Regions from separate parts of the Spirillospora sp. NPDC048911 genome, predicted to be linked through region 2. Evidence: riboswitches for the same ligand, from Rfam matches in the RefSeq annotation. Region 2 holds a riboswitch; each other region holds the start of a gene.

Evidence for each region. Region 2 has a riboswitch for cobalamin ahead of ACGFNU_RS30875 (putative cobaltochelatase). Riboswitches for the same ligand answer to the same signal wherever they lie in the genome.
Region 1: linked by a shared signal. The riboswitch ahead of ACGFNU_RS05135 (ribonucleoside-diphosphate reductase subunit alpha) and the one ahead of ACGFNU_RS30875 (putative cobaltochelatase) in region 2 are both predicted to bind cobalamin.
Region 3: linked by a shared signal. The riboswitch ahead of ACGFNU_RS08800 (CbtB-domain containing protein) and the one ahead of ACGFNU_RS30875 (putative cobaltochelatase) in region 2 are both predicted to bind cobalamin.

Annotation. Positions count from the first base shown of each region.
Region 1 covers NZ_JBICUD010000001.1:1,106,147-1,116,159, reverse strand. The annotation lists gene ACGFNU_RS05170 (acyl-CoA dehydrogenase family protein) at 1-1,005, opposite strand, end outside; gene ACGFNU_RS05165 (PaaX family transcriptional regulator C-terminal domain-containing protein) at 1,073-1,801, shown strand; gene ACGFNU_RS05160 (zinc-dependent alcohol dehydrogenase family protein) at 1,804-2,943, opposite strand; gene ACGFNU_RS05155 (acyl-CoA thioesterase) at 2,940-3,359, opposite strand; gene ACGFNU_RS05150 (hypothetical protein) at 3,513-4,157, shown strand; gene ACGFNU_RS05145 (hypothetical protein) at 4,199-4,354, opposite strand; gene ACGFNU_RS05140 (ribonucleotide-diphosphate reductase subunit beta) at 4,480-5,475, opposite strand; gene ACGFNU_RS05135 (ribonucleoside-diphosphate reductase subunit alpha) at 5,496-7,796, opposite strand; cobalamin riboswitch at 8,001-8,192, opposite strand; gene ACGFNU_RS05130 (hypothetical protein) at 8,422-9,039, shown strand; gene ACGFNU_RS05125 (YcnI family protein) at 9,112-9,837, shown strand; gene ACGFNU_RS05120 (copper resistance protein CopC) at 9,834-10,013, shown strand, end outside.
Region 2 covers NZ_JBICUD010000007.1:281,612-291,624, forward strand. The annotation lists gene ACGFNU_RS30865 (cobyrinate a,c-diamide synthase) at 1-1,473, opposite strand, end outside; gene cobO (cob(I)yrinic acid a,c-diamide adenosyltransferase) at 1,470-2,072, opposite strand; gene ACGFNU_RS30875 (putative cobaltochelatase) at 2,074-4,089, opposite strand; cobalamin riboswitch at 4,122-4,317, opposite strand; gene ACGFNU_RS30880 (oxygenase MpaB family protein) at 4,396-5,232, shown strand; gene ACGFNU_RS30885 (TetR/AcrR family transcriptional regulator) at 5,242-5,871, shown strand; gene ACGFNU_RS30890 (ATP-binding protein) at 5,995-6,585, opposite strand; gene ACGFNU_RS30895 (LLM class F420-dependent oxidoreductase) at 6,872-7,891, shown strand; gene ACGFNU_RS30900 (benzaldehyde dehydrogenase) at 7,923-9,380, opposite strand; gene ACGFNU_RS30905 (acetolactate synthase large subunit) at 9,594-10,013, shown strand, end outside.
Region 3 covers NZ_JBICUD010000002.1:352,465-362,477, forward strand. The annotation lists gene ACGFNU_RS08765 (ROK family protein) at 121-1,011, opposite strand; gene ACGFNU_RS08770 (sugar ABC transporter permease) at 1,008-2,207, opposite strand; gene ACGFNU_RS08775 (ATP-binding cassette domain-containing protein) at 2,204-2,998, opposite strand; gene ACGFNU_RS08780 (sugar ABC transporter substrate-binding protein) at 2,995-4,083, opposite strand; gene ACGFNU_RS08785 (ROK family protein) at 4,216-5,445, shown strand; gene ACGFNU_RS08790 ((2Fe-2S)-binding protein) at 5,610-6,242, shown strand; gene ACGFNU_RS08795 (CbtA family protein) at 6,185-6,973, opposite strand; gene ACGFNU_RS08800 (CbtB-domain containing protein) at 6,973-7,197, opposite strand; cobalamin riboswitch at 7,227-7,373, opposite strand; gene ACGFNU_RS08805 (3-isopropylmalate dehydrogenase) at 7,488-8,543, shown strand; gene ACGFNU_RS08810 (branched-chain amino acid aminotransferase) at 8,718-9,821, shown strand.

The DNA of each region.
Region 1 (10,013 bases), on a different contig from region 2:
CGACCGGCGGGCACAGCCGAGGCCCATCATCGAGATGCCCAGTCGCGCGCCGTTCGTGAGCTCCATCATCCGGGAGAGCCCCTTGCCGTCGCCCTTCGCCTCGGGCGCCAGCAGGAACGCCTCGGCGTCGGCGAACTCGATCTCGCCTGAGGCCACCGAGCGTGTGCCCAGTTTGTCCTTGAGCCGCCGGATCTTGATGCCGTTGCGCGAGCCGTCGCGTCTTTCTCGGAGGATCAGGAAGGGAGAGATCCCTCGCACGCCGTCTTCGGCGCCTTCCGTCTTGGCCAGCACCACGAACGCGGAGCCGTTGGCGTTCGATGCGAACCACTTGAAGCCGTTCAGCCGCCAGGCGTCGCCGTCGCGGGCGGCGGTCGCCTCCAGCGCGCCCAAGTCGGAGCCGCCCGAACGTTCCGTCAGCATCTGAGCGGCCTCGCCGGAGAACATCCCGGCTGAGAACAGCTCCCTTACCCGCGCCTTCACGTCCTCCGGTGCGAAGAGCTCGGTCAGCCCCACGACCATGTCGCCGCCCGTCCCGAGGGCGCACGCCATTCCGATGTCGGCCTGATCGAGCATGTAGCTCCACGCCACCGCCATCGGCGCCGGGTCGACTCCCGCGGCTTTCGCCTCCGCGACGAAGTCCGGACGCGTGAAGCCCGTCGCCACCAGCTCGCGTCGTGCGGCCTCGAACGAGGGGGGCATCACGACCTCGCTGATGTCCCGTCCCCACCGGTCGTACTTCTCCAGGCGCGGCGGATTGCGGTCGGTCTCCTCGGCCCACCTGGCGACCCGTCCGCCCATCAGTTCGCCGAGGGCCGTCAGCCGGGGCTCGGCCCAGGCCAGCCCTTCGGCCCCGAGATATCGCCGCATCAAGAATTGCAACGACGGGTCGGACGTCCACCAGTTGAGGCCGACGGCCCCCTGGTAGCGCTCCGTCGCGTACCGCCGGGCCTTCTCGGGTGTGCCGAACGGAAGCCGGTCGACCGGTTCGATCAGATACGAGGCCATGACCCGGACATTACGCTTTTTCTGTATGCGACGGAAGAGTGTAATCCGGGTACAGTCCCGATCAGTCATGACGAACACTCTCGGCCTGCGCCCGCTGACCGCCCGTTCCGTGGTCCTGAGCACGCTGCTGGGCTCGCACCCGCCCCGCCTCCGCGCCCGCTATCTGGTCCGCGTGGGCGAGCTGTTCGGCATCGCCGAGGGAACGATCCGGGTCGCGCTCTCCCGCATGGTGGCGGCCGGCGACCTCGTCCAGACCGGCGGCGAATACGAGCTGACCGAGCGCCTTCTCGCCCGGCAGGCCCGCCAGGACGAGAGCCGCTTCCCGCGCACCCTCCCCTGGGACGGCACCTGGGAGATCGCGATCATCACCGCCGAACGCCGCCCCGCCGCCGAGCGCGCCGCCCTCCGCCAGGCCATGGCGGCCCTCCGCCTGGCCGAGCTGCGCGAGGGCACCTGGCTGCGCCCCGCCAACCTGAGCCGATCCCGGCCCGGCATCGTCGCCCAGCAGTGCACGTTCCTCACCGGCCGCCCCGAGGACGACCTCACCGCCACCCTCTGGGATCTGGACGGCTGGACGTCCAAGGCGCACGCCCTCACCACCGCCATCGACGAGGCCGACAGCCTCGCCGACCGCTTCACGGTGGCCGCCGCCGTCCTCCGCCATCTCCTGAACGACCCGCTCCTCCCGCCGGAACTCCTCCCCGGCGACTGGCCCGGCCCCGACCTGCGCGCCCACTACGAACGCTTCGAAGTCGACTTCGGCAACCTCCTGGCAGACCACGTCCTCGCGCCCTGACGTCAGAAGGTGATGACCTGGCGGACTGCTTCTGCCGTGTGGAGGCGGTCGAAGCCTTCGTTCACCTCGTCCAGGGTCAGGCGGTGGGAGAGCAATGCGTCCACCGGGAGCACCCCGGACTTGTACATGCCGATGAAGCGCGGGATGTCGCGGCGCGGAACCGAGGAGCCCAGGTAGCTGCCGCGCAGGGTCTTCTCCTCGGCCACCAGGCTGAGGGCCGGAAGGGTCAGGTTCTGGCCGGGGGCGGGCAGGCCGACGGTGACGGTGGTGCCGCCCGCGCGGGTCGCCGCGTACGACTGCTCCAGGACGGGGACGACGCCGGTGGTGTCGATGACCTTCTCGGCTCCGCTGCCGGTGATCTCGCGGACCTGCTCGACCGCCTTCGGGCCACCCTCAACGACGTGGGTCGCGCCGAGCCGCAGGGCGAGGTCGCGCTTGTGCGGGACGACGTCGATCGCGATGAGCGTGGAGGCCCCGGCGGCCTTGGCGGCGATGAGCGCGGCAAGGCCGACTCCGCCGAGGCCGAAGACGGCGACGCTGTCGCCGGGGGTGATCTGCGCGCTGTAGAGCGCGGCGCCGGCTCCGGTGAGGACGGCACAGCCGAAGAGCGCGGCGGTCTCGAACGGAAGATCCCGATCGACCTTCACGGCGGAACGGGCGGAGACGACGGTGTACTCGGAGAACGCGGAGACCCCGAGATGATGATGCGGACGGGTGCCGTCGGCGGCCTCGAAACGACGTCCCCCACCAAGCAGCGTGCCCGCCCCGTTCGCCTGCGCGCCGGGGCCGCAGAGCGCGGGCCGCCCACCCACGCAGCGTTCGCAGTGCCCGCACGCCGGGACGAACGCCAGCACGACATGGTCACCGGGCTCGAACTCCGTGCCCTCGCCCACCTCGACGACCTCGCCCGCGGCCTCGTGGCCCAGCGCCATCGGAAGCGGCCGCAGGCGCGACCCGTTGATCACCGAGAGGTCGGAGTGACAGAGCCCGGCGGCACCCACTCTGATCAGCAGTTCGCCGGGGCCGGGCGGGTCGAGCCGGAGGGACGTGACCTCAAGTGGCCGGGACTCGGCGTACGGGGCGACACGGCCGGACTCGACCAGAACGGCGGCACGGGTCCGCGTCCCCTGAACACCAGTCATGCGATCACCAGCTTCTGCATCTCGGCGCGGATCGGGTCGACGATCTCGGCGGGGCGGCGGTCGGCGCGGCCGACGAAGACGTGCACGAAGTGCCCTTCAGCGATCAGCGCCTCGTCGGAGCCGCGGTAGAGCCCCGCCTCCCAGCGGACGCTGGACCGGCCGAGCTTGCCGACCCGCAGCCCCAGCTCGATGGTGTCGGGAAAGGCGACCTCGGCCTTGTAGACGCAGTGCGACTCCACGCACAGGGCGATCTGGTCGCTGAGCAGCGGATCGAACCCGGCGGTCCTGATCATCCATTCGTTGATCGCGGTGTCCATCAGCGAATAGTGGACGGCGTTGTTGACGTGCCCGTACAGGTCATTGTCCTTCCACCGCGTGGGAACGCTCTGCCAGTGCGAGTACTCGCCGTTGTTCACGGCGGCAAGTCTACGTACCGCCGGGTAACCGCAAGGGGCGGCGCCCCTGTGCTTCGATGTCGCCCCATGAAGGGAAATTCACCGCAAGACCGCTCGCCGTACCCGCTGCCAGGCCGATTCGACCAGCCGCCCCAGGCACCTTCCAGAGATGAGATGCGCCCCCCGCCGCGCTCGGCCCAGACGAGACTCCTGTTCCGCCTCAAGGGACTCGCGGTCATCTACGTCGGCGGGACGTTATTCCTCGGCATCGCCGTGGCCGCGATCATGATCGTTCAGCGGCCCGACAAGATCGGCGACAAGCTGGAGAGGAAGCCGGCTCCGTTCACATGGAGCACGTTCGTCGAGGACGATCGGCATTTCACGATGCGGATCGACAAGACCACCGAGACCTATGACAGGACCGGCGAAAAGGTGCTGGAGGGCGCCGCGGGCTGCCTGGCCGGAGCCGTCGACCCGGCGACGCGGGCCCTGCTGTCGACGCTCGGGTGCGACGGACGCATCGAGGTCTCGTTCACCACGCCGAGCAAAGTGCAGGTGAGCGTGCAGGTGCTGCGGCTCAAGGACGAGGACGCGGCCGAGAGGGCCGAGGCGCAACTCAAGGCCGCGGGCATGCGGTTCGTGACGGCGACGTCGGTGCCCAAGCGGATCGGTGCGCGATGGGGCGATGTCGGATCCGGCGGACGGTACGCGGTCGCCACGGCCGCGGTGTCGCCCCGGCAGAAGGACGCGCAGCGCCTCGTGAAGCGTGGCGGCTGGTGCATCCATGCCGAGACAAGCGTCACGGCGGTCTGGAGCTGAGTCCAGACCGCCGAGCGACGATCAGTGGGTGGTGGCGACGATCAGTAGTGGCGGCGCTTGCCGCGGAACTTGGCCAGCAGGCCGCGGGCCTTGGCCTGGGTACGGGGATCCCGGGCCATCCGCTCGGCCCTGGCGCGGGCCTTCTGGCCCTGCGGACTTCGGGTCCAGGCCTTGATCTTCGTCATGATTCCAGCCATGTGGTCCTCCTAGCCGTACAGGCGGCCCGGCGGGGTCCGGCCGCCCGTGTACCGTTCAACGAACGGCCAGGCCCCAGAAGTTGCGAGGCGACCCTGTGACGTGGCCGTCTCAGGGTCGCCTACCCTCAGAAGGCCTCGTCGAACGCCACACTTCCCTCCACGCCGATCTGGTACGCGGAGACCCGGCGCTCGAAGAAGTTCGACAGTTCCTGCACGTCCTGGAGCTCCATGAACGCGAACGGGTTGGCCGTTCCGTAGCGTGCCGGGATGCCCAGCCGGGCCAAGCGCTGGTCCGCCACGTACTCCAGGTAGGCGCGCATGTCGTCGGCGCCCATGCCGGGCAAACCCTCGCCGCAGAGGTCGTGCGCGAACGCCATCTCGGCCTCGACGGCCTCCTCCAGCATTCGCGTGACCTGCTCGTTCAGGCGTGTATCGAAGAGCTCGGGCTCCTCTGCCCGTACGGTGTCGACGACCGAGAACGCGAACTCCATGTGCATTGATTCGTCGCGGAAGACCCAGTTGGTCCCCGAGGCGAGGCCGTTGAGCAGGCCGCGGGAGCGCAGCCAGTAGACGTAGGCGAACGCGCCGTAGAAGAACAGCCCCTCGATGCACGCCGCGAAGCAGATCAGGTTGAGCAGGAACGCGCGCCGGTCGTCGGCCGTGCGCAGCTCGTCCAGCTTGTCGATCGAGCCGATCCAGCGGAAGCAGAACTCAGCCTTGGCCCTGATCGACGGGATGTGCTCGATGGCGGCGAACGCCTTGGCGCGCTCGTCGTGATCGGGCAGGTACGTGTCGAGCAGCGTCAGATAGAACTGGACGTGCACGGCCTCCTCGAAGAGCTGCCGCGACAGGTAGAGACGTGCCTCGGGCGCGTTGACGTGCTTGTAGAGGTTGAGGACGAGGTTGTTGGCCACGATCGAGTCGCCGGTCGCGAAGAACGCGACGAGCCGGTTGACGAGATGCAGCTCGGTCGGGGTCAGGCGGGCCAGGTCGGCGAGGTCGGTGGCGAGGTCGACCTCTTCTACCGTCCAGGTGTTGCGGATCGCGGCGCGGTAACGCTCGTAAAAGTCGGGGTAGCGCATGGGCCGCAGGGTCAGGTCCATGCCGGGATCGAGCAGCATGCTGTGTCCTTTTGGCGCGCTCACTGGCACGCCTCGCAGGTTTCGGGGTTTTCCAGGGAGCAGGCCACCGCCGCCGATGGCGTGATGGTCGTCTGCGCGATGCGGGTGGCCGGGCGGGAACGCAGGTAGTAGGTCGTCTTCAGGCCCGCACGCCACGCGTAGGCGTACATCGAGGAGAGCTTCCCGATGGTCGGCGTCTCCATGAAAAGGTTCAGCGACTGGCTCTGGTCGATGTAGGGAGTACGGGCCGCGGCCAGGTCGATCAGCGACTTCTGCGGCAGTTCCCATGCGGTGCGGTAGAGCGTCCGCATCTCCTCGGGCAGGTCGACGAGCCCCTGGACGGACCCGTTCGCCTGCTTGAGGACGTCGCGCACGGCGGGCGTCCAGAGGCCCAGGGACTTGAGGTCCGCGACCAGGTAGTTGTTGATCTGCAGGAACTCGCCGGACAGCGTCTCGCGCTTGAAGAGGTTGGAGACCTGCGGTTCGACGCACTCGTAGCAGCCCGCGATGGACGCGATCGTGGCGGTCGGGGCGATCGCGATCAGGAGCGAGTTGCGGAGGCCGTGCTCGGCGATCCGGGCCCGCAGCTTCTCCCATTCGGCGGAACGGCGTGGTGCGGCGTCGGCGAAGTGGTCGATGTGCAGCTCTCCACGGGCCGTGCGGGTGTGGTCGTACGCGGGGAGCGGCCCGTGTTCGGCGGCCAGGTCGGCGGACGCGCCGTACGCGGCGAGGGCGATCTCCTCGGCGATCGCGGTGGACAACTCGCGCGCCTCGGCCGAGTCGAACGGCAGCCGCAGCTTGAAGAAGACGTCGGCGAGGCCCATCACGCCGAGCCCGACCGGACGCCACTTGCGGTTGGCCGCCGCCGCCTCGTCCGTCGGGTAGAAGCCGCGGTCGATCGTCCGGTCGAGGAAGCGCACGGCGGTGCGGACGGTCGCGCGGAGCCGCTCCCAGTCCACGCCACTGGGATCGGCGTGTGCGGCAAGGTTGATCGAGCCGAGGTTGCAGACCGCGGTCTCGCCGTCGCTGGTGACTTCGAGGATCTCGGTGCAGAGGTTGGACAGGTGGACCACGTTGCCGGGCTCGGCGGTCTGGTTGCAGGCACGGTTGGCGGCGTCCTTGAACGTCATCCAGCCGTTCCCGGTCTCGGCGAGCGTCCGCATCATGCGGCCGTACAGGCGACGCGCCGGGACCTGCCGGACGAACCGCCCCGCGGCCTCGGCGGCCCGGTAGGCGGTGTCGAACTCCGCGCCCCACAGGTCGGCGAGCTCGGGCACCTCCTTGGGGTCGAACAGCGACCAGTCCGCGTCCGCCTCGACCCGGCGCATGAACTCGTCGGGCACCCAGTTGGCGAGGTTGAGGTTGTGGGTGCGGCGGGCCTCCTCGCCGGTGTTGTCGCGAAGCTCCAGGAACTCCTCGACGTCGGCGTGCCACGGCTCCAGGTAGACGCACGCCGCGCCCTTGCGCCGCCCGCCCTGGTTGACCGCGGCGACCGACGAGTCGAGCGTGCGCAGCCATGGCACGATGCCGTTCGAGTGGCCGTTGGTGCCGCGGATCAGCGAGCCGCGCGACCGCACCTTCGTCCACGAGACGCCGATGCCGCCCGCGTACTTGCTCAGCCGCGCCACCTGCGCGTACCGCTCGTAGATCGACTCCAGCTCGTCGCGGGGCGAGTCGAGGAGGAAGCAGGACGACAGCTGGGAACGTCGCGCGCCCGAGTTGAAGAGCGTCGGCGAACTCGGCAGGTACGACAAGGTGCTGAGCAGCCCGTAGAGCTCCGCTGCCTCCGCCACCGTGTCGGACAATCCGCAGGCCACCCGCAGCAGGAAGTGTTGCGGGCGCTCCAGCACGCGCCGCGAACGCGGGTGCCGCAAGAGATACCGGTCGTAGAGCGTGCGCAATCCGAAGTATTCGAAGCGGTCGTCAGCGGTCTCGTCGATCAGGGCGTTCAGCGCCTCGGCGTGCGCGGCGACGAACTCGGCGGTCGCCTTGTTCAGGAGACCTTCGGAACGGGAGGCGGCCACGGATTCGGCGAAGGAGCGCACGCCCTCGCCGGCGGCCTCGTCGGCGATCAGCGTGCTCAGCAGCCGGGCCGCCACCTTGGAGTACGCGGGCTCGACGGCCACCAGCGCGGCCGCCTCTCCGATCGCCAGCTCGCGCAACCCCGCCGTGCCGAGACCGGCGCCGGCCCGGATGGCGATCAGAACGCGCTGCGGATCGGTGTCGGGCAGGCCCGCGCACGCGCGCGTCACCTCGGCGTCGATGCCGGGATCGGCAGCCGGCCGTGCGATCGGTCGTGGCGCGATCAGTTCCTGTGTCACGTGCTCTCTTCCCTCGCGAGCTCGCCTCGTCGAGGGCGCACGCGAACAAGAGCACGGCTGACCGCCGCAGACCTGCCCAGCGGCCCTCCCACGAGGCCTGTGGACTGTGCGGGACCGGGGCGAACCCCAGACCCCCGAAGGGGCGGCAGGTGATCCTCACGCGCTGGCGCGTCGCTCCGGTCGCCTGCCTCCAACGGCACTGGCAGGTCTTCGGACTCGCGGGCGACGCACCCTGATGGATGCGGCCTAATGGCCGTCGCTTCCCAGCCCGTCTCGACGGGCCAGTGCTCGATGACGGCGGTCGTTCCCGCTCACCGCTGCGGGGCAGTCCCGGAATTGGCGGAGCCGATCAGATCGGCATGACTGATCGGCAGGGCCGCACCGGGTTCCCTCTTACGACGCCCCCGCCGGCAGGGTGGGCTGCCGCGAGATCACGGGGACTCGGCGTGATCTCGCCGCAGTCCACCCCCGCCGGCGGGGGCGAACCAGCACGGGCAAGACCCTACATCTTGTCCATGGTCACCGCGCACAGCCCTACATGTTGGGCGTGTCACAGGGCTGGTGCGGACCGGAACCCCGAGGGGGCATGGAGCTCGCGAGGAAGAGATGGCACGATGGGCCCGCCATGTCCCCAGATTCTCCCCGTCCCTTCTTCCGCCTCGGCAGGGCGGTGGTGTTCGCCACCGTCTGCGTGACTCTGGCGACGATCGGGCACGCCCTGGTGTCCCCGGTGCGGGTTCCGGCCTGGGCGGTCATGGTGGGGTTCGCGGGAGTACTGGTGGTGGCGGGCACGCTCGCCGGCCACGAACGTTCGCTGGCCACCATCACGGGCGGCCTCCTGGGCGGGCAGTTCGTGCTGCACAGCCTGTTCGCGAACGCGTCCGCGCCGGTCGAGCACCACGTGCAGACGGGCATGGCCGCCCCCGCCGATCCCGTCCCGGCGCATGGCTCCGGGCTGGGCATGACGCTGGCGCACGTGGTCGCCGCCGTGATCTCGGCCTGGTGGCTGCGGCGCGGCGAACGGACCGCGTGGGCGCTGACCCGGCGGCTCGCGGCACAGGCCGGACGGCCCGTTCGTGATCTGCTCGCCGTTCTTCTGGCCGCCGTCGAACCCCTGGCGCTTTCCGTCCGTATCCCTATGCGGCAGGCGACGGCCTCCGTCGGCCCCACGGGCCGGGTGTTGCGGCACGAGGTCGTCCGTCGCGGGCCACCGCACCGTTCGAGGGCGCTCGCGCACAGCTGAGCGCAGTACGTCACCGGACGCCGCCACGGCGCTCCGGCCTTTTCCTCGTACGTTCTCGAACGGAGTCTCCGCATGTCCATGTCACCGCACGTCCGCAAGGCGGCCGCCGTCACCGGCCTCACCCTCGTCTCGGTCCTCGGCCTCGCCACCGCCGCGTCCGCCCATGTCACGGTCAACCCCCGCGAGGCAGAGCAGGGCGGGTACGCCAAGGTCGCCTTCCGGGTGCCGAACGAGCGGGACAACGCGGGCACCACCAAGGTCGTGGTCGATCTTCCGATGGACCACCCGTTCGCGTCCGTGTCGGTGCGGCCGGTGCCGGGCTGGCAGGTCAAGGTCGAGAAGTCCAAGCTCAAGACGCCGATCAAGGCCCATGGCGGCGAGCTCACCGAGGCCGTCTCCCGCATCACCTGGAGCGGCGGCAAGATCGAGCCCGGCCAGTTCCAGGAGTTCGACGTGTCGATGGGGCAGCTGCCCACCGACACCGACCGGCTGGTCTTCAAGGCCGAGCAGACGTACTCCGGCGGCGAGGTCGTGAAGTGGGACCAGGAGACCAAGGAAGGCCAGGAGGAGCCCGAGCATCCGGCCCCCGTCCTCAAGCTGGTGCCCAAGGCCGCCACGGGCACCGGGGCAGGGGCCTCCGGCGCACCGACGGTCAAGACGGTCGCGGCGGGCACCACGTCCGACAAGGCCGACGACGGCACGGCCCGGCTGCTCGGCGGCCTGGGCCTGGCGACCGGCCTCGTCGGCATCGCCGTCGGCGGCTACGGCATCTCCCGCGCGCGTAGGAGCCAGTCATGACGTTTCAGACCCGTAGGTCTCAGACCCGTAGGTCTCAGATCCGTACGTCCTCGACCCGTGCGTTCCTGGTCCGGAGCGCGGCGGCGGCCGGCGCCGTCACCGCCGTGCTGGCGCTGACCGCCGCCCCCGCCTCCGCCCACACCGCCCTGACGGGCTCCGACCCGAAGGCGAAGTCC
Region 2 (10,013 bases):
GGCGGTCGTGCCGTGCGCCGGATCCGTGACCGTCCGGTGGAACTCGTGCCCGTGCACACGTTCGCCCGCACGGGCCACGACAGAGTCGGACACCGCCACGGCGGCCCGGTAGCCGAGCGTCAGCCGTTCGGCCATGGTCGCGGTCACGTCGGCCAGCACCCCGCACATCGGCTCGCCGTCGAGCTCGCGCGCCAGGTAGAGCAGGCCCGCGCACTCGGCGTAGACAGGCCCGCCGAACGCGGCGACCTCCTTGCGGAGCGGCTCATTGGCCGACAACCGCGCCGCGTGCACCTCGGGGAAGCCGCCGCCGATCACGATGCCCCGCGTCCCCTCAGGCAGGCGCTCGTCGCGCAACGGATCGAAGCGGACGACCTCGGCGCCGGCCGCCGCGAGCAGTTCCTCGTTCTCCGTATACCCGAACGTGAACGCCGACCCACCCGCCACCGCAACCCGCACCGCCGGAGCTCGGGCCGTCACAGCCACGTTGGGCGTCACCGCCCCGCCAGGCGCCACCGCCGGGCGAGCCGACACCGCCGCCCCAGGCGATACCGCGACATCAGGCGACATCCCCACTCCGGGCGACACCGCGACGCCGGGCGACACCGCCCCGCCGTGCCTCACCGCCCCGCCGTGCGACGCCGCCACGTCAGGTGGCACCGCCACGTCAGGTGGCACCGCCGCGTCAGGTGACACCGCGCCTGGTGACACCGCCGGGGCGGGTGTTACCGACATGTTGGGTGTCAGCGCCAGGGCGGGGGTCCAGGGGGCGGCGGATAGGGGTGGGGCGGTGCGGGCTAGGGCTAGGGTCGCCTCCAGGTCGCAGGAACCGGCGATGAGCGCGCCGAGGCGGTCGACCGTGGCCACGGCCTCGGCGCTGCGCTCGGCCACCGGGACGAGCCCGAGATGCCGGGAGGGCTTCGCGATGTCGTCATGGCGGCGGAGCGCGCCCAGGACGGGGATACCCAGCTCCTCCACGGCGTCGCGGCACAGGCGTTCGTGGCCGTCCGACCCGATCCGGTTGAGGATCACTCCGCCCAGCCGCACGCCCTCGCCGTACGAGCGGAAACCGTGCACGGTGGCCGCCACCGAACGTCCGGCCGCCGCCGCGTCCACGACGAGGATCACCGGCGCGTCGAGCAGCGTCGCGACATGGGCGGTCGAGGCGAAGTCACCGGCACCGGAGGCCCCGTCGTACAGGCCCATGACGCCCTCGATCACGGCGACGTCGGAGGCTGCGGCGCCGTGCAGGAAGAGCGGCGCGATCAGGTCCTCGGACGTCAGCCACGGGTCGAGGTTGCGGCCCGGACGGCCCGTGGCCAGCGCGTGATAGCCGGGGTCGATGTAGTCGGGCCCGACCTTGTGCGGCGAGACCGCCAGGCCGCGCGCCGCGAAGGCCGCCATGAGGCCGGTGGCCACGGTCGTCTTGCCGCTCCCGGAGGCGGGCGCGGCGACGACGAGGCGGGGAACGGTCACCACTCGATGCCCTTCTGGCCCTTCTGGCCCCGGTCCATGGGGTGCTTCACCTTGCCCATCTCCGTCACGAGATCGGCGAACTCCAGCAGGCGCGGGTCGGCGTCCCTGCCCGTGATGACGACGTGCTGCGCGCCAGGACGGCCGCGCAGCGTGGCGATGACGTCCTCGACGTCGATCCAGCCCCACTTCATCGGGTACGTGAACTCGTCCAGCACGTAGAAACGGTACGTCTCGGCCGCGAGGTCGCGCTTGATCTGTTCCCAGCCCTCGCGGGCGTCGGCCTCGTGGTCCTCCTCCGAGCCCGGCCGCTGGATCCACGACCAGCCCTCGCCCATCTTGTTCCAGGTCACCGGGCCGCCTTCGCCCGTCTCGCCCAGGACGCGCAGCGCCTTTTCCTCACCGATGCGCCACTTGGCGGACTTGACGAACTGGAAGACCGCGATGGGCCAGCCCTGGTTCCAGGCTCGCAGCGCCAGCCCGAACGCGGCGGTGGACTTGCCCTTGCCGGGGCCGGTGTGCACGACCACCAGCGGCCTGTTGCGGCGCTCGCGGGTCGTCAGCCCGTCCTCCGGCACGTACTCCGGCTTGCCCTGAGGCATCTCACGCCACCTTCCGCGCCGAACGGACGACGCCCGCGAGCGAGTCCGCCGCGAGCTCGTCCAGCCGGACGGCCTCGGCACCGAGCTGACCGGCCAGCCGCTGTGACAACCCGAGCCGCACCGGCCCGGACTCGCAGTCCACCACGACCGAGGCCACGTCCGTGAGCAGCCCCGCGACCGCCGCCGGGTCGGGTCCGTGCGTGGCGCGGCCGTCGGTGACGAGCACGAGCAACGGGCGGCGCGCCGGGTCGCGCAGCCGCTCGACGCGCAGCACCTCCGCCGCGCGCACAAGCCCGGCCGCCAGCGGGGTGCGGCCCCCGGTCGCGAGCCGCTCCAGCCGCCGCGCGCCCGCCTCGACGGAGGACGTCGGCGGCAGCGCAAGGGTGGCCTCCGTTCCCCGGAAGGTGATGAGCCCGACCTTGTCGCGCCGCTGGTAGGCGTCCAGGAGGAGGCTCAGCACCGCGCCCTTGACCGCGCGCATGCGCTGCCGCGCCGCCATCGAGCCGCTCGCGTCGACGACGAACAGCACCAGATTGCCCTCGCGCCCGTCCCGGACGACCTCGCGCAGATCCTCCGCGGCGACGATAAGGCCAGGGCCGCCGCGACCACGGGCGTGCTGGTGCGGCGCGGCGGCGCGCAAGGTCGCGGTCAGGTGCAGGCCGCGCGATCCGGGCTGCGCGCCCGAGACGCGACCGTACGGGCTCCGCGCCTTGGAACGGCGGCCGGGCGCGCCGGTGCCCGTCCCGGGGACGGTGAAGAGCCGGGGCTTGTACGCGGCGTCGGCGGGAGCGGGCTCGTTCGGCGCCGGCGCCGGTGCCTGCCCGTCCGGCGACCGCTGCTCGTCCGAAGCCGGTGGACCGTCACCGTCCCGAGGAGCGGGTCCGCCGCCGTCAGGCCCGCCTGGATCATCGTCGGGAGGCTCCGGCTCGCCGCGCTCCGCGTGCTCGTCCAGCACGTCGTCGAGCTTCTGCTCGTCCAGGCCGGGGGCGTCGAACGGGTCACGGCGGCGGCGATGCGGGAGGGCGAGACGCACGGCCGTCCGCACGTCGTCGGAGGTGACCTCCGTCCGGTCGTGCCACGCGGCCAGCGCGATCGCGGCGCGGGCGGTCACGAGGTCGGCGCGCAGGCCGTCCACCTCGAACGCGGCGCACACCGCCGTGATCTGGCGGAGGGCCGCGTCGGTCAGCACCACCCGCGAGAGCCTGCTCCGCGCGGCGGCGATCCGGCCGGCCAGCTCGGCCTCGGCCTCGGCCCAGCCCGCGGCGAAGTCCACCGGATCGTCATCGAACCGCAGCCGGCGCCGGACGACCTCCGCCCGCTCCCCGGGCTCGCGCGTGGCGGCCACCTCGACGGTCAGCCCGAACCGGTCGAGCAGCTGCGGCCGCAGCTCGCCCTCCTCGGGGTTCATGGTGCCGACGAGCAGGAAGCGCGCCGCGTGCCGGACGGAGACGCCCTCGCGCTCGACGTACGACTCGCCCATCGCGGCGGCGTCGAGGAGCAGGTCGACGAGGTGGTCGTGCAGCAGGTTGACCTCGTCGACGTAGAGGACGCCGCGGTGCGCGGCCGCCAGCAGGCCGGGTTCGAAGGCCTTCACGCCCTCGGTCAGCGCCCGTTCGAGGTCGAGGGAGCCGGTGAGCCGGTCCTCCGACGCGCCGACCGGCAGCTCCACCAGCCGCGCGGGCCTGCGCTCCGCCGAGTCGGCTCCGGCATGCGGGCCGTCGGGGTGCGGGCCGTCGGGGCACTCGGGATCGGGATCACCCGGGTCGCAGGAGAAGCGGCAGCCCGGCACGACGCCGACTTCGGGCAGCAGCCCGGCCAGGGCGCGGACGATCGTGGACTTGGCGGTGCCCTTCTCGCCGCGGACCAGCACGCCGCCCACGCTCGGGGAGACCGCGTTGACCAGCAGGGCCAGCTTGAGATCGGCCATGCCGACGACGGCGGAGAACGGATAGCGGGCACCGGCGCGGCCACGGCGGCTCGCCGGGAGATCGCGGCTGGTCGGCAGATCAGAGGGCACGCCTCATCGTCCTTCCTCGGGTGTCCACGCCCGTGGCGGTCAGGTCCGACGGCCGGAGTCTCCTGGCTCCCGGATCACCGCTCCCCCTCAGCCTTCCAGCGTTGCCGCCGTGGCGCACCAGAGAGGGAACTCCCCTGGTCACAGTTGCGGGACAGCCCCGGAATCGCACCGGGTTCCTCCGCTTCCGTCGCAGGCCAAGGATGGCACACCGCCGCGGGCCGCCCAAGAGGCGGCCGGGCGGCGGCCGCGAGGCGGCCGGGCGGGCGGGCTATTGGCGATGTGCCAATAACGTGTTCTACTGAGGTCATGCGACGAACCGGTGGACTTCCCTTCCGGCCAGGCGACGTCTCCTGGACGGTCATGCGCGAGCCGGTGCTCGGCCTCGGCGCCGCGCCGACGCTCCTGCTGCAGGTGACGCACCCGCTCGTGGCCGCGGGCGTCGAGCAGTACTCCGACTTCGAGAGCGACCCGTTCGCCCGGCTGTGGCGGACGGCCGACATCATGCTCAAGCTGTCGTTCGCCGAACCCGAGGTCTCGGCCCGCCAGTCCGCCAAGCTGCGGCGCGTGCACGAACGCGTCACCGGCGTCTCGGACGAGGGCGTCCGCTACCGCGCGCTGGATCCCGACCTCCTGCTCTGGGTCTGGGCGACGCTGGTGCACAACGGGCTCGACCTCTACCAGCGCACGTTCGGACGGCTGCCGTCAGGCGACCGCGAGCGGTTCTACCAGGAGCAGAAGCTGATCGCGTACGCGTGCGGCGTCCCCGAGGGCCACTGTCCCGTCATCTACGAGGACTTCCGCGCTTACTTCGACCGGATCGTCCAGGAGGAACTGCGCCCGACCACCGTCTCGGCCAAGCTCCTCGACACCACCCGCAAGCTGCCCATGCCGTGGCCGCTGGGCCCCGCCTACATCCGGCTCAACCTGCTCGCCGCCGGAGCGCTGCTGCCGCCCCGGCTGCGGAGCGAGCTGGGCGTCCCGTGGAGCCGGACGCGCTCCCTCGCGTTCGCCTCCCTCATCGAGGCCAACAAGACGGCGACCAAGGTCGTGCCCGTGTCGGTACGGCACCGCCCCACCGCCTACCTTGTCGCGCGGGAGCGGCCGTTGCGGCTCTTCGGGCAACCGCGGCGCCGGGCGGCATAGGCTGTCGGAGTGGCCCCTCCGTCTTCACGCCGTGCCGCCAGGGCGAGCTATCAGCGGCTTCCCCGGGATGAACGGCGCGACCAGATCCTCGGCGTGGCCCGCAGGATGTTCACCGAGCTGGCCTACGCCGACGTCTCCACCGCCGCGATCGCGCGCGAGGCGGGCGTCCAGCGCGGGCTGATCCACTACTACTTCGGCACGAAGCGCGAGCTGTTCCTGGAGGTCGTGCGCGGGCTCACGCTCAGTTACGCCGGCCAGGCCCCGCCGGCCGATGCCGCGATGCCGCTGGAAGAGACGGTCGACCTCTGCGTGCACCTGTTCCTGGACGCCGCCGAGACCAACGCCGACACCTGGCTCGCCGCCCTCGACGCGGAGGGTTTCGGTCAGGATCCGGAGCTGCGGCGCATCGTCAACAAGACCCGTGACGTGACGGTCGAGCACATGCTCACGGTGCTGCGCGTGCCCGAGCCGACCGATACCTTGCGCGCCGTGCTCCGCACGTACTCCGGGCTGGCCGAGACGGCGACCCGCCAGTGGCTTCAGGAGAAGACGCTCAGCCGCGCCCAGGTGCACACGCTGCTGGCCGGGTCGCTGCTCGTCCTCGTCAGGGACATCGCACCCGCCGTCGAACGAGCCTGAGCCCGAGCGCTCAGCCAGATCGGCGACCGCTCAGGCGCCGCCGGACGTCTCGCGCCAGGTTCACGCCGCGCCGGAGCACAGGCGCCGCGAAGCTCAGGCGGCGCTCGTTCAGGCGGCGCTCGTTCAGGCGGCGCCGGGTTCGGGTGGGGCGTCGTCGGATGTGGGCGCCGGGCTCGAAGGGCTCAGGAACGTGGCGGGCACGGGCACCGCGAACCACACGGCCTTGCCGGGGATCGGCGGGCCCAGCCGGGAGAGGGTGTGCAGGACCCCCCAGCGGCCCTCGGAGAGCTCACGGACGATGCTGAGACCGCGGCCGCAGTCGCCGGACGTCCACGAATAGCCGGGCAGGCGGGCGTCGGCGTCACCGTCGAAGACGGCGCAGCGGACCTCGCGCGCCGGGGCCGGACGTGCGGCGGCCGGATGCGCCGGGCCCGTGGCCGCCGTCGCGGGAGGGATCCGCGCGCCGGGCCGTTCGCCGAGATAGAGCCAGAGCTCGTGCGGGCCGTGCTCGGCCGCGTGCTGGTGGGCGTTGGTCACCAGCTCGCTGACCATCAGCTGGGCGTCGCCGACCGTGTCGCGGCCCACCCCCAGGCCGGTGAGCGCTTCGGCCAGCACCGACCGGGCGTACCCGGCACAGCCGGGCCCGCGCGGGAGCGCCCACACCCAGCCGGGCAGCTCCGTATCATCGTCCGTGAACTCAGGCGAAGCCTTCACGGGTCCTCCCGCGGTTACGTTCCGTACTGCGCGGCCTCGTACTGCTCCGTCACTTTCAGTCCCCGACCGGTCACGTTTCAGCGTCGCGTGAGAATCTCGCCGCCGCAACTCTCTTCGCGAGATTGCTCTCACCGGCGCGGCGCAATCCCGCCGTAGCGGACGGTCCGGATACGGAACTCTCACCTCCGCGAACGGCCGGCCCGCGGCGCGCGGCCGGGCCGCCCTTCCGGCAAGACTAGAACGTGTTCTAGTATCGCCGGTGCTTCCACTCATCGGAGGGTGACCCGTGACGGCAGAACTCAAGCTCGGCATCAACGTCGGCTACTGGCAGCGTGACCCCGACGACCAGACCGAGACCGTGCTGGCGGCCGAGCGGCTCGGCTACGACGCGGTCTTCACCGCGGAGGCCTACGGCTCGGACGCCTTCACCCCGCTGACCTGGTACGCCGCCCGTACGTCCCGGATCAAACTGGGCACCGCCGTGGTCCAGATGTCGGCCCGCACCCCGGCCGCGACCGCGATGCACGCGCTGACCCTCGACGCCCTGTCCGGGGGCCGGGTGATCCTCGGGCTGGGCGCGTCCGGGCCGCAGGTGGTGGAGGGCTGGTACGGCGTGCCGTTCCCCAAGCCGCTCGCGCGCACCCGCGAGTACCTCGACATCGTCCGCCAGGTGTGGCGCCGCGAGGGCCCGGTGACGAACGAGGGCCCGCACTATCCGCTGCCCTACCCGGGTGGCGCGGGCCTCGGCAAGCCGCTCAAGTCGATCGTGCATCCCGTCCGGCCGGAGATCCCGATCTATCTGGGCGCCGAGGGGCCGAAGAACATCGCGCTGGCGACCACGAACACCCAGGGCTGGCTGCCGCTGTTCGTGGACCCCCAGCAGATCGACACGCTCTTCGGCGAGTCGCTGGCCGGCCGGCCGGACGACTTCGAGATCGCCGCGACCGTCACCACCATCGTGACCGACGACCTCGACGCCGCCCTGGAGTTCGCCAAGATCCCGCTCGCGTTCTACATCGGCGGGATGGGCGCGCGCGACCACAACTTCCACCTCGACCTGATCGGCCGGCTCGGGTTCGCCGAGCAGGCCAAGCGCGTGCAGGAGCTGTTCCTGGACGGCCGGCGGCACGAGGCGATCCAGGCCGTGCCGGCCGAGCTGGCCGACTCCATCTCGCTGCTCGGCCCGATCGGCCGCATCAAGGAGCGCCTGCAGCTGTGGCGCGGCAGCCCGGTCACGACGCTCCTCATCGCGGGCGTCCGGGACGAGCCCACGCTGCGCGAGATCCGCGACCTCGTGCACGCCTGATCGCGGCCCCTGACCGCCCCGGGCCCCTCGGTCAGAAGGGGTACGGGGCGATCTCGCCGCGCATCGTGACCCACTGGGTCTCGGTGAACGCCTCGATGTTGGCGTCCGGGCCGCCGAAACGGGACCCGTTGCCCGAGGCGGCGAGGCCGCCGAACGGCACGGTGGGCTCGTCGTTCACCGTCTGGTCGTTGATGTGGACCAGCCCGGTCGGCACGGCGTCCGCGACGCGCATCGCCTCGCCCACGTCGCCGAGGATCCCCAGCGACAGGCCGTACTCGCTGTCCGCCGCCAGCGCGATCGCGTCGTCGACCGTGCGGAACGGCACGACCGGCGCGACCGGGCCGAACACCTCCTGGGCGTACGCGGGCATGTCGGGCGTCACCTCCGCCAGGACGGTCGGCCGGTAGAAGAGGCCCTCATGCGTGCCGCCCGCCGCCAGCCGCGCGCCCGCCCCGACGCTGTCGCGGACGAGCCCGTCGATCCGCTCCAGCTGTGACCGGTCGATGATGGGGCCGAGCGCCACCTGCTCGGCGGCCGGGTCGCCGACCGGCAGCTTGTCGGCCTTGTCGGCGAGCGCCGCCACGTACTCCTCGTGCAGGCTCTCGTGCACCAGCTGGCGGCCGGTGGTCATGCAGATCTGCCCCTGGTGGAGGAACGAGCCCCACGCGCCGGCCGACACCGCCTTGGCGACGTCGGCGCCGGGCAGCACGATGAGCGCGCTGTTGCCGCCGAGCTCCAGGTGGGCGCGCTTGAGCAGCCGCCCGCACGCCTCCCCGACGCGGCGGCCCGCCCGGGTGGAGCCGGTGAACGAGACGACCCGCACCTCCGGCGCCGCGATGACGGCCTCGCCCACGTCCGTCCCGCCCGGCAGCACGTGCAGCAGCCCGGCGGGCAGGCCCGCCTCCTCGAAGATCCGCGCGACGACCACCCCGCCGCAGACGGCCGTCCGCGGGTCGGGCTTGAGCAGCACCGCGTTCCCGAGGGCGAGCGCGGGCGCCACCGACCGCATCGAGAGGATCAGCGGGACGTTGAACGGGGCGATCACGGTGACGACCCCGGCCGGGCGGCGCCGGGCCAGGCTCCAGCGGGGCTGTGCGGACGGCAGCACCAGACCCTGCGGATGCGAGGCGAGGGCGGCGGCCTCGTAGCAGAGCTGCTCCGCGAAGTGCGTCTCCAGCTGCGCCTTGGGCGGGATCGACCCCGCCTCGCGGACGATCCAGCCCTCGATCTCCGCGGCGTGCTCGGCGAAGAGCCGGCCGGCGGTGCGCAGGACGGCGGCCCGCTCCTCGTAGGTGCGCGCCGCCCAGTCACGCTGCGCTTCCGCGGCCCGGGTCGCGGCGGCCGCCACGTCCGCGGCGCCGGCCCGGCCGAGCCCGCCGAGCGTGGCGCCGGTCGCCGGCTCGACGACGTCGTACGCGCCGCCCGCCGGGCCGGCCCACCCCCCGTTGAAGATCTTGCCGGTCCAGATCCCGGAGTCGAGCAGCGTCATGGTTCCTCCTCGGCGCGAGCCGGGGGCCAGGCGCGGGGTGGATGCGGGCCCCCTCGCGATCGTGGCCCCCGAAACGCCCGCACGCACGCCGGCCCTTCCGCTGAGCGGAAGAAACCACTCAAAACGGGCGGCGGAATGTACGGGGGCGCGCCGGCGCTACATCGGATGTCCACAAGACTTGATCGACAGAAGCTCCTTGGAGAGGGACACACGATGTCCAGCCCGCAGGCCGGCGCCGCCCGGTTGCTCGTTCGCGCACTGGAGGCCGAGGGCGTCGAGTACGTCTTCGGCATTCCCGGCGAGGAGAACATCCACTTCGTCGACGCGGTCAACGACTCCTCGATCCGCTACGTCCTCGTCCGCCACGAGCAGGGCGCGGCGTTCATGGCCGAGATCTACGGCCGGCTCACCGGCAAGGCGGGCGTGGCCTCCGCGACGCTCGGCCCCGGCGCGATCAACCTGCAGCTCGGCGTCGCCGACGCGACCACCAACAGCACCCCGGTCGTCGCCATCTCCGCCCAGGTCGGGCTGGACCGCATCTACAAGGAGTCGCACCAGATCGTCGACCTGGTGTCCCTCTTCCGGCCGATCACCAAGTGGGCCGAGCTGGCGCCGACCCCCGAGGCGCTGCCC
Region 3 (10,013 bases), on a different contig from region 2:
CTGGACCGCCGAGACAACGGCGGCCAGCCCGGCCACTAACCACCCCACACCTCCACCCCCGCACGCTCTCCAAGGCGGTGCGTCTCTGTTGCTCGTGTGACCGCCGTGGCTGGGCTTTGGTCACGGCGGTTTTGCGTCTAGCGCCAGGGCCAGGGCTCCCATGAGTGAGGCGTCGGCGGTGAAGTGGGCGAGTTCGACCTCTGGCGGGAACGGCACGGCCGCCGCCAGCAGCGCGCCGAGCCGGGCCATCAGGGAGGGTTCGGCCGCCATGCCGCCGCCCAGGACGACCCGGCTCGCGTCGAGCGCGATCGCGAGATTGGCCACCGCCATCCCCAGCCGGTCCAGTGCCTCGTCGAGCAGCCCGGCCACGCGCGGGTCGTCGCGCAGGGCGAACAGCTCCGCCGCGCTCACCTCCCGGCCGAGCAGTCGTGTGCCTAGTCTCGCCAGGCCGCTCCCGGACGCGTACTCCTCCAGTGGGGCGCGCCCGGCCGCGTGGCCGGGCTGCATGGGGGAGTGCAGGGCGTAGCCGATCTCGCCGGCCGCGCCGTTGGTGCCGCGCAGCACGCGCCCGTCCACGACGATGCCCGCGCCGAGCCCGGTGCCGGCGTTGACGTAGAGGCCGACGCCGACGCCCGCGAGCCGTCCCCAGCGGACCTCCGCGGCCGCCGCCGCGTTGACGTCGTTGTCCAGCAGGGTGGGCGCCTTGAGCCCCTCTTCGAGCAGGTGGGAGAGGGGTTGCTCCTCCCACCCCGGAACGTTGGGCGCCAGCGTGACCCGCGGCCCCCGGACGACCCCGAACGTCGAGACGCCGACCGCCGCCGGAGGGCCGCCGCCGGTCTCCTCGATGAGGCGGCGCGCGGCGGCGACCGTGCGCTCGATCACGGCGGGAGCGCCGTCGGTGGCGCGCGTCGCCAGCCGGTGGCGGCGGAGCAGCCGCCCGGCGGTGGTCGCGGTGGCGAGGGCGATCTTGGTGCCGCCGAAGTCGATGCCGAGGACGGTGTCCCCGCTCACCGGCCGCCGCCCGGGCGGGCGCGGCGGGCGGTCGAGTCGATGGCCACCGCGAGCGCGAGCACGGCCGCGGTCACCATGAAGCGCACCGAGGAGTCGACGTTCAGCAGCAGCATGCCGTTGGTGACGGACTGGAGGACGAGGATGCCGAGCAGCGCCGCGTAGGGCCGGCCGCGTCCGCCGAACAGGCTCGTCCCGCCGATCACCGCCGCCGCGATCGCGATGAGCAGGATGTCGCTGCCGCCGGAGCTCTGGTTGACCGCCGAGAGCCGGCTGGCGGCCAGGATCCCGCCCGCCCCGGCGAGCGTCGCCGCCGCGACGAACGCCATGATCCGGATCCGGGTCACGCCGATCCCGGCCCGGCGGGCCGCCTCGGCGTTGCCGCCGACCGCGTAGATCCAGCGGCCCGGCACGGTGTGCCGCAGGCCGAGATCGAGCAGCACGACGAGCGAGCCGAAGATCACCAGGGTGAGCGGCACCCCGCGGTCGCCGTTCAGCACCACCACCACGGCGGCCAGCACGGCCGCGAGCAGGACGGCGCGGACGAGCAGCCATGCCATTGGCCGGACGGGGAGGTCCGCGCGCATCCTGGCCTTCCGGTTGAGCAGGGACGAGCCCAGCGTGGCGGCGGTGATGGCGATGACGGCGAGCCAGCTCAGCCACGGCGGCAGCCAGGTGTCGCTGACCTTGGCCACCGAGCCGTCGAACGGCAGGTTGATCGTGCCCTCGTCGCCCAGGAGGTAGAGCAGCAGCCCCTGCCAGCCGATCAGCCCCGCGAGCGTGACAACGAACGACGGCATGCCGAGCAGTGTGAACATCAAGCCGTGCAGCAGCCCCACGAGCGCGGCGGCTCCCAGGGCGAGGAGCACGGCCACACCCGCGGGGAGCCCCTGCTTCACGTACAGCAAGGTCATCACGACCCCGCACAGCCCGCTCACCGAGCCGACCGACAGATCGATCTCCCCGAGGAGGAGCACGATGACGACGCCGAGCGCGATGGTGCCGGTCGCGGCCATCTGGAGCGCGAGGTTGGTGAGGTTCTCGGCCGACAGGAAATGGTCGTTCAGCGAGCCGAACACCGCCGCGATGACGACCAGGCCCGCCACCACCGGCAGCGCGCCCGGTTCGCCACCGCGCAGGCGTCCGGCGAGCTCGGCCGGACGCGGCGCGGAGATCCGCCGCGAGGTCTGGGTGATCACGCCGCCGCCTCCGCCCCGGTGATGGCCGCCACGACGGCCTCCTGGCTCGTGTCGGCCGTGCGGAAGTCTCCGGCGTTGCGGCCGAGGCGGAGGACGACTATCCGGTCGCTGACCGCCCGCACGTCCGCGAGGTTGTGGGAGATGACCAGCACCGCCAGCCCCCGGTCGCGCAGGCGCCGGACGAGGCCGAGCACCTGGGCGGTCTGTTCCACGCCTAGTGCCGCCGTCGGCTCGTCCAGCAGCACCACGCGCGGCTCGCCGAGCAGGGCGCGGCTGATCGCCACCGACTGCCGCTGGCCGCCCGAGAGCGCGGCGACCGGCGCCCGGATGTCGCGGATCCGGACGTCGAGGGAGGCGAGCAGGTCGCGTGTGGCGCGTTCCATCTTGAGCTGCCGCAACAACGACCAGCGGTGCGTCTCGGAGCCCAGGAAGAGGTTGGCGACCACGTCGAGGTTCTCGCAGAGGGCGAGGTCCTGGTAGACGGTGGAGATGCCGAGCGCCTGCGCGTCGTGCGGCCGCCCGATCCCGGCCGGGCGGCCGCCGAAGTAGAGCCGGCCCGCGTCGGGCGTGATCACGCCGGAGATCGCCTTCACCAGCGTCGACTTCCCGGCGCCGTTGTCGCCCACCAGCGCGACCACCTCGCCCGCGCTCAGGTGCAGATCCACCCCGTCGAGCGCCCGCACCGCCCCGTACCGCTTGGTGATGCCGCGGACCGAGAGCACGGCCTCGCCCGGCTCGCTGCTTCCCGGCTTGCCGTCGGCTGATCCGGACGTCGGCTTGTCCGCCGTCATTGGAGCCCCGCGGTCTTGCACGCGGCGGCGACCTGGCCGGTGCAGATCTTCTGGGCCGTGTAGAAGCCGTCCTTGATGATGGTGTCCTTGATCTTGTCCTTGGTGACGGCGGTCGGGGCCAGCATGAAGGCCGGGATGTCCGCGGAGCCGTTGTTCACCTTCTGCGGCGCGGCCGGCTTCTCACCGCGCGCGAGCGCCACGGCCAGGTCGGCCGACCGTTCCGCCTGGGCACGGATATTGAGGTAGACGGTCATGTTCTGCTCGCCGGTGAGGATCCGCTGGACGGCGGCGAGCTCGGCGTCCTGGCCCGTGATCGGCGGCAGGGTCTTGTAGCCCGCCCGCTTCATCGCCGCGATCGCGCCGCCCGCCATGCCGTCGTTCGCCGACAGGACGCCGACGATCGTGTCGCGGCCGAGCGCGGTGATGGCCTGCTCCATCTGCTGCTGGGCCTTGTCGGGGCTCCAGTCCGGAGTGTCGAACTCCCGTCCGATCTGCGCCTTGCCGTCCAGGACCTGGTGCGCGCCCTTCTTGTAGTCGGCCGAGCTCGGGTCGGTGGGCGCCCCGTTCATCATGACGATCTTGCCCTTGCCGAGCGTGCCGCGCGCGGTCATGGCGTCCAGCAGCGCCTGCCCCTGCATCTGGCCGACGCGCACGTTGTCGAACGAGACGAAGTAGGAGTAGTCGACGCCGGTGATGAGCCGGTCGTAGGCGATCACCGGGATCCGCCGCTGGCGTGCCTGGTTGACCAGCGGCGCGGCCGCCTTGGCGTCCACCGCGTCGAGCACGATGACGTCGGCGCCCTGCGTGATGGCGCCCTCGACCTGCGACTGCTGCTTGGTCGCGTCCTGGTCGGCGTTGCCATAGATGATCTTGCAGCCGGCGCAGAGGCTCTTCACCCGCGCCTCGAACAGCGGCCGGTCGAACGCCTCGTACCGCGTCGTCTTCGACTCGGGAAGGAACAGCGCGATCGTCGCCGCCCCGTCCTTGCCACCGCCCTTGTCGCCTTTGTCGTCCTTGCCGTCGGAGCCACAGCCGGCCGCCAGCACGGCCGCGGCCACCGGGATCACGTACCACCCACGACGCATCGATCTCTGCCTTCCCTCGGCCTCCGGGGTACAGTGAAAGTAAGGGAGGCTTCCTAACAAAACAAGCCCCAGGGGCGCCGGATCTCCGTGCCGTGGTATGCCACTCTCGGAGAGTCGAACAGGGGGAGACGCGTGACGATCGGGACCGGGCCCGGCAACGGCAAGCCCATCGCGAGCACCACCAGCGTGCTGCGGGTGATGAACGAGCGGGCCGTCTACGAACGGATCCGGGCGGAGGGCCCGATCTCCAGACCCGAGGTGGCCCGGCTGACGGGCCTCTCCAAGCCCACGGTCTCGCTGGCCCTGGCCGACCTCGAACGGACCGGCCTCGTCCGCACCGTCGGGCACCGGACCGGCAGCGCGGGCCGCGCGGCGATGCTCTACGAGATCCATCCCGGCGCGGGCCGGGTCATCGGCATCGACGTCGGCCTCGAATGGGTGCGGGCCGCGCTGTCAGGCCTCGACGGCGAGCCGATCGTGCGGCGCGACGTCCGGTCCCAGGCGCGGAGCGCGGACGCGCTGATCGAACAGCTGGCCGCCCTGGTCGCCGAGCTCTCCGCCGAGGCGGGAATCGGGCCCGGCGACGTGACCTACATCGTCCTCGGCACCCCCGGCGTGCACGACGTCGAGAACCAGCGCCTGCGGCTCGCGCCCAACCTGCCCGGCTGGGACCGGCCCGGCGTGACGCGGCAGCTCGCCGACCGGCTGCCCGCCCCGTTCCTCATCGAGAACGACATCGCGCTCGCCGCCCTCGGCGAACAGGCGCACGGCCTCGGCGCCGGGATCTCCGACTTCGCGTTCCTGTCGATCGGCACCGGCATCGGGATGGGCATCGTCCTGGAGGGCAGGCTGTTCCGCGGCTCCCGGGGCGCCGCGGGCGAGGTGGCGTTCCTCCCGTTCGGCGAGGCCGACCCGCTCACCCACGCGCCGGGCGCGCGGCGGCACGGCATGCTGGAGAGCGTGCTGTCGGCGGCCGGGCTCGTCGCCACCGCGCGCCGGCTGGGCATGCCCGGGCACCCGACGGTCAAGAGGGTGTACGACGCGGCGCGCGCGGGCGATCCGATCGCGCAGGAGGCCGTGCGGTACGAGGCGGGCAACCTCGCCCGCGCCCTGGCCAGCGTCATCGCCCTGCTCGACCCCGAGCTGGTGATCATCGGCGGCGGGCTGGGCCAGCACGGCGTGGACGTGCTCCTGGACGCGGTACGCGAGCGGCTGGCCGACATGACCCCGCTCGATCCACCGCCGATCGAGCCCTCCGCGCTGGCCGAGGAAGCCACCGTGCTCGGGGCGCTGGCCACCGGCCTGTCCACCGCCATCGACATCGTCTTCAACCGCGCCGTAGCCGAACCGGCAGTCGGCTGATGACAGACGCACCCAAAGCGGCCGCACCGAGGGCAGACGGTCCGAAGGAGGAGGCGTCAAGGGCGGAGGTGCCGAAGATGGAGGTAGCGAGGGCGGAGGCGGCGCAGGCGGAGGCGGAAATGGCGGCGGTGGATGTGGTTGCGGCTTTGCGGGGGGCGGGTGGGTTGGGGCCTTACTTTGAGATCGTCACCGACCCTGCCGAGGAGGCCGATCCGACGTGGCGTCCGCTGCCGGAGAAGGATCCGGAGCGCCTGGCGGGGCTCGTCGACGCGTACGCCCAGCGGCTCGGCACCGGCGAGCGGCGCGTGGCGGCCTCGATCCTCTTCCAGGGCCTGGCGTCCCGCCTGTGGTCGCCCACGGTGGCGGCCGCCGCGCTCGGCGTCGTTCCGGACCTGTCCAGCCTGCACTGGCGATGGGCGCCCGGCGCGCCGATCGCGCTCTGGCTCGCAGAGCCCTCGGGATGGCCGGGCTCGGCCGACCGCCTCTACGAGACGGTGGTGACCGGCCAACTGCAACCCTTGCGCGACACGATCCTCCAGGTCGTACGCCTGGCCGACGGCCTGCTCTGGGGGAACGCGGCGTCGGCCCTGGCCGGAACGCTCCGCGCTGGAACCCTCCGGCCGGACCTGGCCGCGCCGCTGAACACCCTTGTACGGGACCTGTTCTCCCGTGGCCCGCTCACCGGCACGGGCTCGTTCGAACAGGGCCGGGGCTTCGTGCGGCGCAGCTGCTGCCTCTACTACCGCGTCCCGCCCGGTGGCGAGATGTGCGGCGACTGCGTACTGCTGACCCGCTGAGCCGGTTCGGCCTGGTGTGTGCGGAAGGCTCGTTCTGTGAGGGCCCCGAAGAGCAGGCCCAACGTCGCCCAGAGCACCACCTGGATTCCCAGCGAGGCGATCCGGAAGTCCCACAGCACGGTGGCCGGGAAGCCGTCCGCGACCGCGTCGGGCTCGGGCGTGAACCGGTGGACGATCCCGACGACGACGGCGAAGCCCACCGCGGCCACGATCGTCGCGTTCCACGCCCCGAGCCTGGGCAGCAACCGGCGCTGCACGATCACCGCGGCGGCGGTGCCCAGGAGGCCGAGCGCCACCATGCCGAAGTAGAGCGTCGTCCGGCTGCCGATCGTGTCCGGATTGCCGACCGCCGGGGGTGTCGGCGGGTACTTCAGGAACGGCACGACCACCACCGCCACGAAGCCGCCGAGGGCGACCAGCGCCGCCGTGGCGCGGGCGTCGATCGCCCCGATCCGGCCGTAGGCGAACGCGAACGCGATGGCGAAGAGGCCGCCGACCGCCACGCCGTAGACCACCATCGCGGTGATCAGACCGGCCGTCTTCTGGGCGGTACGGCTGACGACCTCGGCCTCGGCCGCCTCACCACCGTGATGGTGCGTGGCCGCCCGGGCCTCCTCGAAGGAGATGGCGTGCCCCACCTGGGGTTCGCCGTAGATCCAGGCGATCACGAGCGCGAGCGCCGCCGCGGCGATCCCGGCGAGCATGCCGCGGATGAGAAGGGAGCGCATCATCAGTGGCAGGGGAACCCGAGCAGGTGCCGGCCGTCGTGCGTGAACTCGTGCACCCAGGTGCCGCTGAACAGGGAGGTGGCGCCCTGCTCGGCGCCGACGAAGTAGAGCAGCAGGAGGCCGAGGACGGCGGCGAGGACCGCCCAGGGCAGGATCTCGCGGACGGGGACGCGCAGCGGGACAGGCAGCTCCTGGACCTGCGCCGACGGCACGGTTGACTGGGCCATGGGATCTCCTCACGGGGTGCACTCGCCCCGGTGACGGGAGGACGGCAGGACAGTTCCTGACTTCCGGGAGCCTTGGCGGGCCGACCGGACACAGTGGCGGGACCGTCCTGGAATCGCACCAGGTTCCTGCGCACTGCCGCCTCGATGTGAACTTGTCCTGCTGAGCGTCCACTTCGCATGGGCACCGCGTCAAGTAGCCCCATCGGGTGACAGTCCAGGCCGGACGAGATGGTGATCTCGGATGGTGAGACCGGTGCTCACGAGCTGAGACGTTGGGGTAGAGTGCGCGCATGGTTTCCCGCAACATTCGGCTGGCCGTCATCCCGGGTGACGGGATCGGCCCGGAGGTCGTCGCCGAGGGGCTCAAGGTCCTGGAGGCCGTCGCCCCCGCGTCCGGCCTGGCGTTCGAGCAGACCCGCTACGACCTGGGCGCCGCCCGCTGGCACCGGACCGGCGAGGTGCTGCCCGACTCGGTGCTCGACGAACTGCGGGGCCAGGACGTCATCCTGCTCGGCGCCATCGGCGACCCGAGCGTGCCCAGCGGGACGCTGGAGCGCGGGCTGCTGCTGCGGGCCCGCTTCGAGCTCGACCACTACGTCAACCTGCGGCCGGTCAAGCTCCTGCCGGGCGCCGCGACCCCGCTGGCGGGCGTGCGGCCCGAGGACATCGACATGGTCGTCGTCCGCGAGGGCACCGAGGGCCCCTACACCGGCGTCGGCGGTGTGCTCCGCAAGGGCACCGACCACGAGGTCGCCACGCAGGAGAGCGTCAACACCGCGTACGGCGTCGAGCGGATCATCCGCTACGCGTTCGAGCAGGCCGCCGCCAGGCCCCGCAAGAAGCTCACGCTCGTCCACAAGGACAACGTGCTGACCTTCGCCGCCGGGCTCTACCAGCGCTACCTCAAGGAGCTCGCGGCCGAGTTCCCCGACGTCGAGACCGACTACTGCCACGTCGACGCGGCCACGATGTTCTTCGTCAACCAGCCGCAGCGCTTCGACGTGGTCGTCACCGACAACCTCTTCGGCGACATCATCACCGACCTCGGCGCGGCGGTCGCCGGCGGCATCGGGCTGGCCGCCTCAGGCAACATCAACCCGACCGGCGCCGCCCCCTCGATGTTCGAGCCGGTGCACGGCAGCGCCCCCGACATCGCGGGCCAGGGCAAGGCCGACCCGACCGCTACGATCCTGTCCGTCGTCATGCTGCTCGACCACCTCGGTGCCGCCGAGGCCGCACGGCGCGTCGAGCAGGCCGTCGCCGATGACCTGCTGGAGCGCCCGGGCCTGGGCGCCCGGTCCACGTCGCAGATCGGCGACGCGATCGCGAAGCGAGTATCCGGCTAGGGGCGCGCCTCTCTGGTCACCAGAGCGAACTCCGGGCGTGCCTCGCGGCGCGCCCGGATTTTTTCGTGCGCACCGTGATCAAGGAGTAGCACTCGGACGAAGTACGACAATGGGCATAAGGGAATGCCGGGCGGCGATGGGGCCGCGGCGGCGATCCGGGAGAGGACCGAGACGATGAGCAGCACCCTGGACTTCGAGATCAACCTGACCGGGCAGCCGACCCCGGCCGCCGAGCGCGAGCGCATCCTGGCCGATCCGGGGTGGGGTGTGCACTTCACGGATCACATGATCATGATCCGTTACCAGGAGGGCAAGGGCTGGTACGACGCCCGCCTGGAGCCCTACGGCCCGATCCCGATGGACCCGGCCAGCCAGGTCCTGCACTACTCCCAGGAGCTGTTCGAGGGGCTCAAGGCCTACCGGCAGGCCGACGGCTCGATCGTCACGTTCCGCCCGACCGCCAACGCCGCCCGGATGAACCGCTCCGCCCGCCGCATGGCGATGCCGGAGATCCCCGAGCAGCTGTTCGTGGACGCCCTCGAACTGCTCGTCCGCACCGACCGGGAGTGGATCCCCGGCAAGGAGGGCCAGAGCCTCTACCTGCGGCCGTTCATGTTCGCGACCACCCAGGCCCTCGGCGTCAACCGGCCCGCGGCCGAGTTCCTCTTCATGGTCATCGCCTCCCCGTCCGGCCTCTACTACCCCCGCGGCATCAAGCCCGTCTCGGTCTGGCTGTCGCAGGACTACGTGCGGGCGGCGCCCGGCGGCACCGGCGAGGCCAAGACCGGCGGCAACTACGCCGCCTCGTTCGCCGGTCAGGCCGAGGCGGTCGCCAACGGCTGCGACCAGGTCGTGTGGCTCGACGCGATCGAGCACCGCTGGGTCGAGGAGGTCGGGTCGATGAACCTGTTCTTCGTCCACGGCTCGGGCGCCGGCGCGCGGCTGCTCACCCCGGCGCTGAACGGGGCGCTGCTCGCGGGCATCACCCGTGACTCCATGCTCAAGCTCGCCCCCGACCTCGGCATCCCGGTCGAGGAAGGCAAGATCAATATCGACGAGTGGCAGGCCGGCTGCGAGTCCGGCGAGATCACCGAGGTCTTCGGCTGCGGCACCGCCGCGATCATCAGCCCGGTCGGCCACGTCAAGGGCTCCGACCGCGAGTGGAACATCGGCACCGGCGAGCCCGGCCCGATCTCCATGAAGCTCCGCGAGGAACTCATCGGCATCCAGTACGGCACCAAGCCCGACCCGTACGGCTGGGTCCACAAAATCTCTTAACAATGTGGGGGGCAACCCCCCACACCCCCCGCGCCGGGCCGGCGGCCTTGCTTCGCGGCGGCCACCGTCCCGGGCAGGGGCTCCGCCCCGACGACCCCGGCAGGGGGCCCGCCCCCTGCACCCCCGGTCAGCGGGCCTTTCCCCGTCTGAACACGTTTCGTCTCGATATTTGAGATCGATGTCTTATTTCCT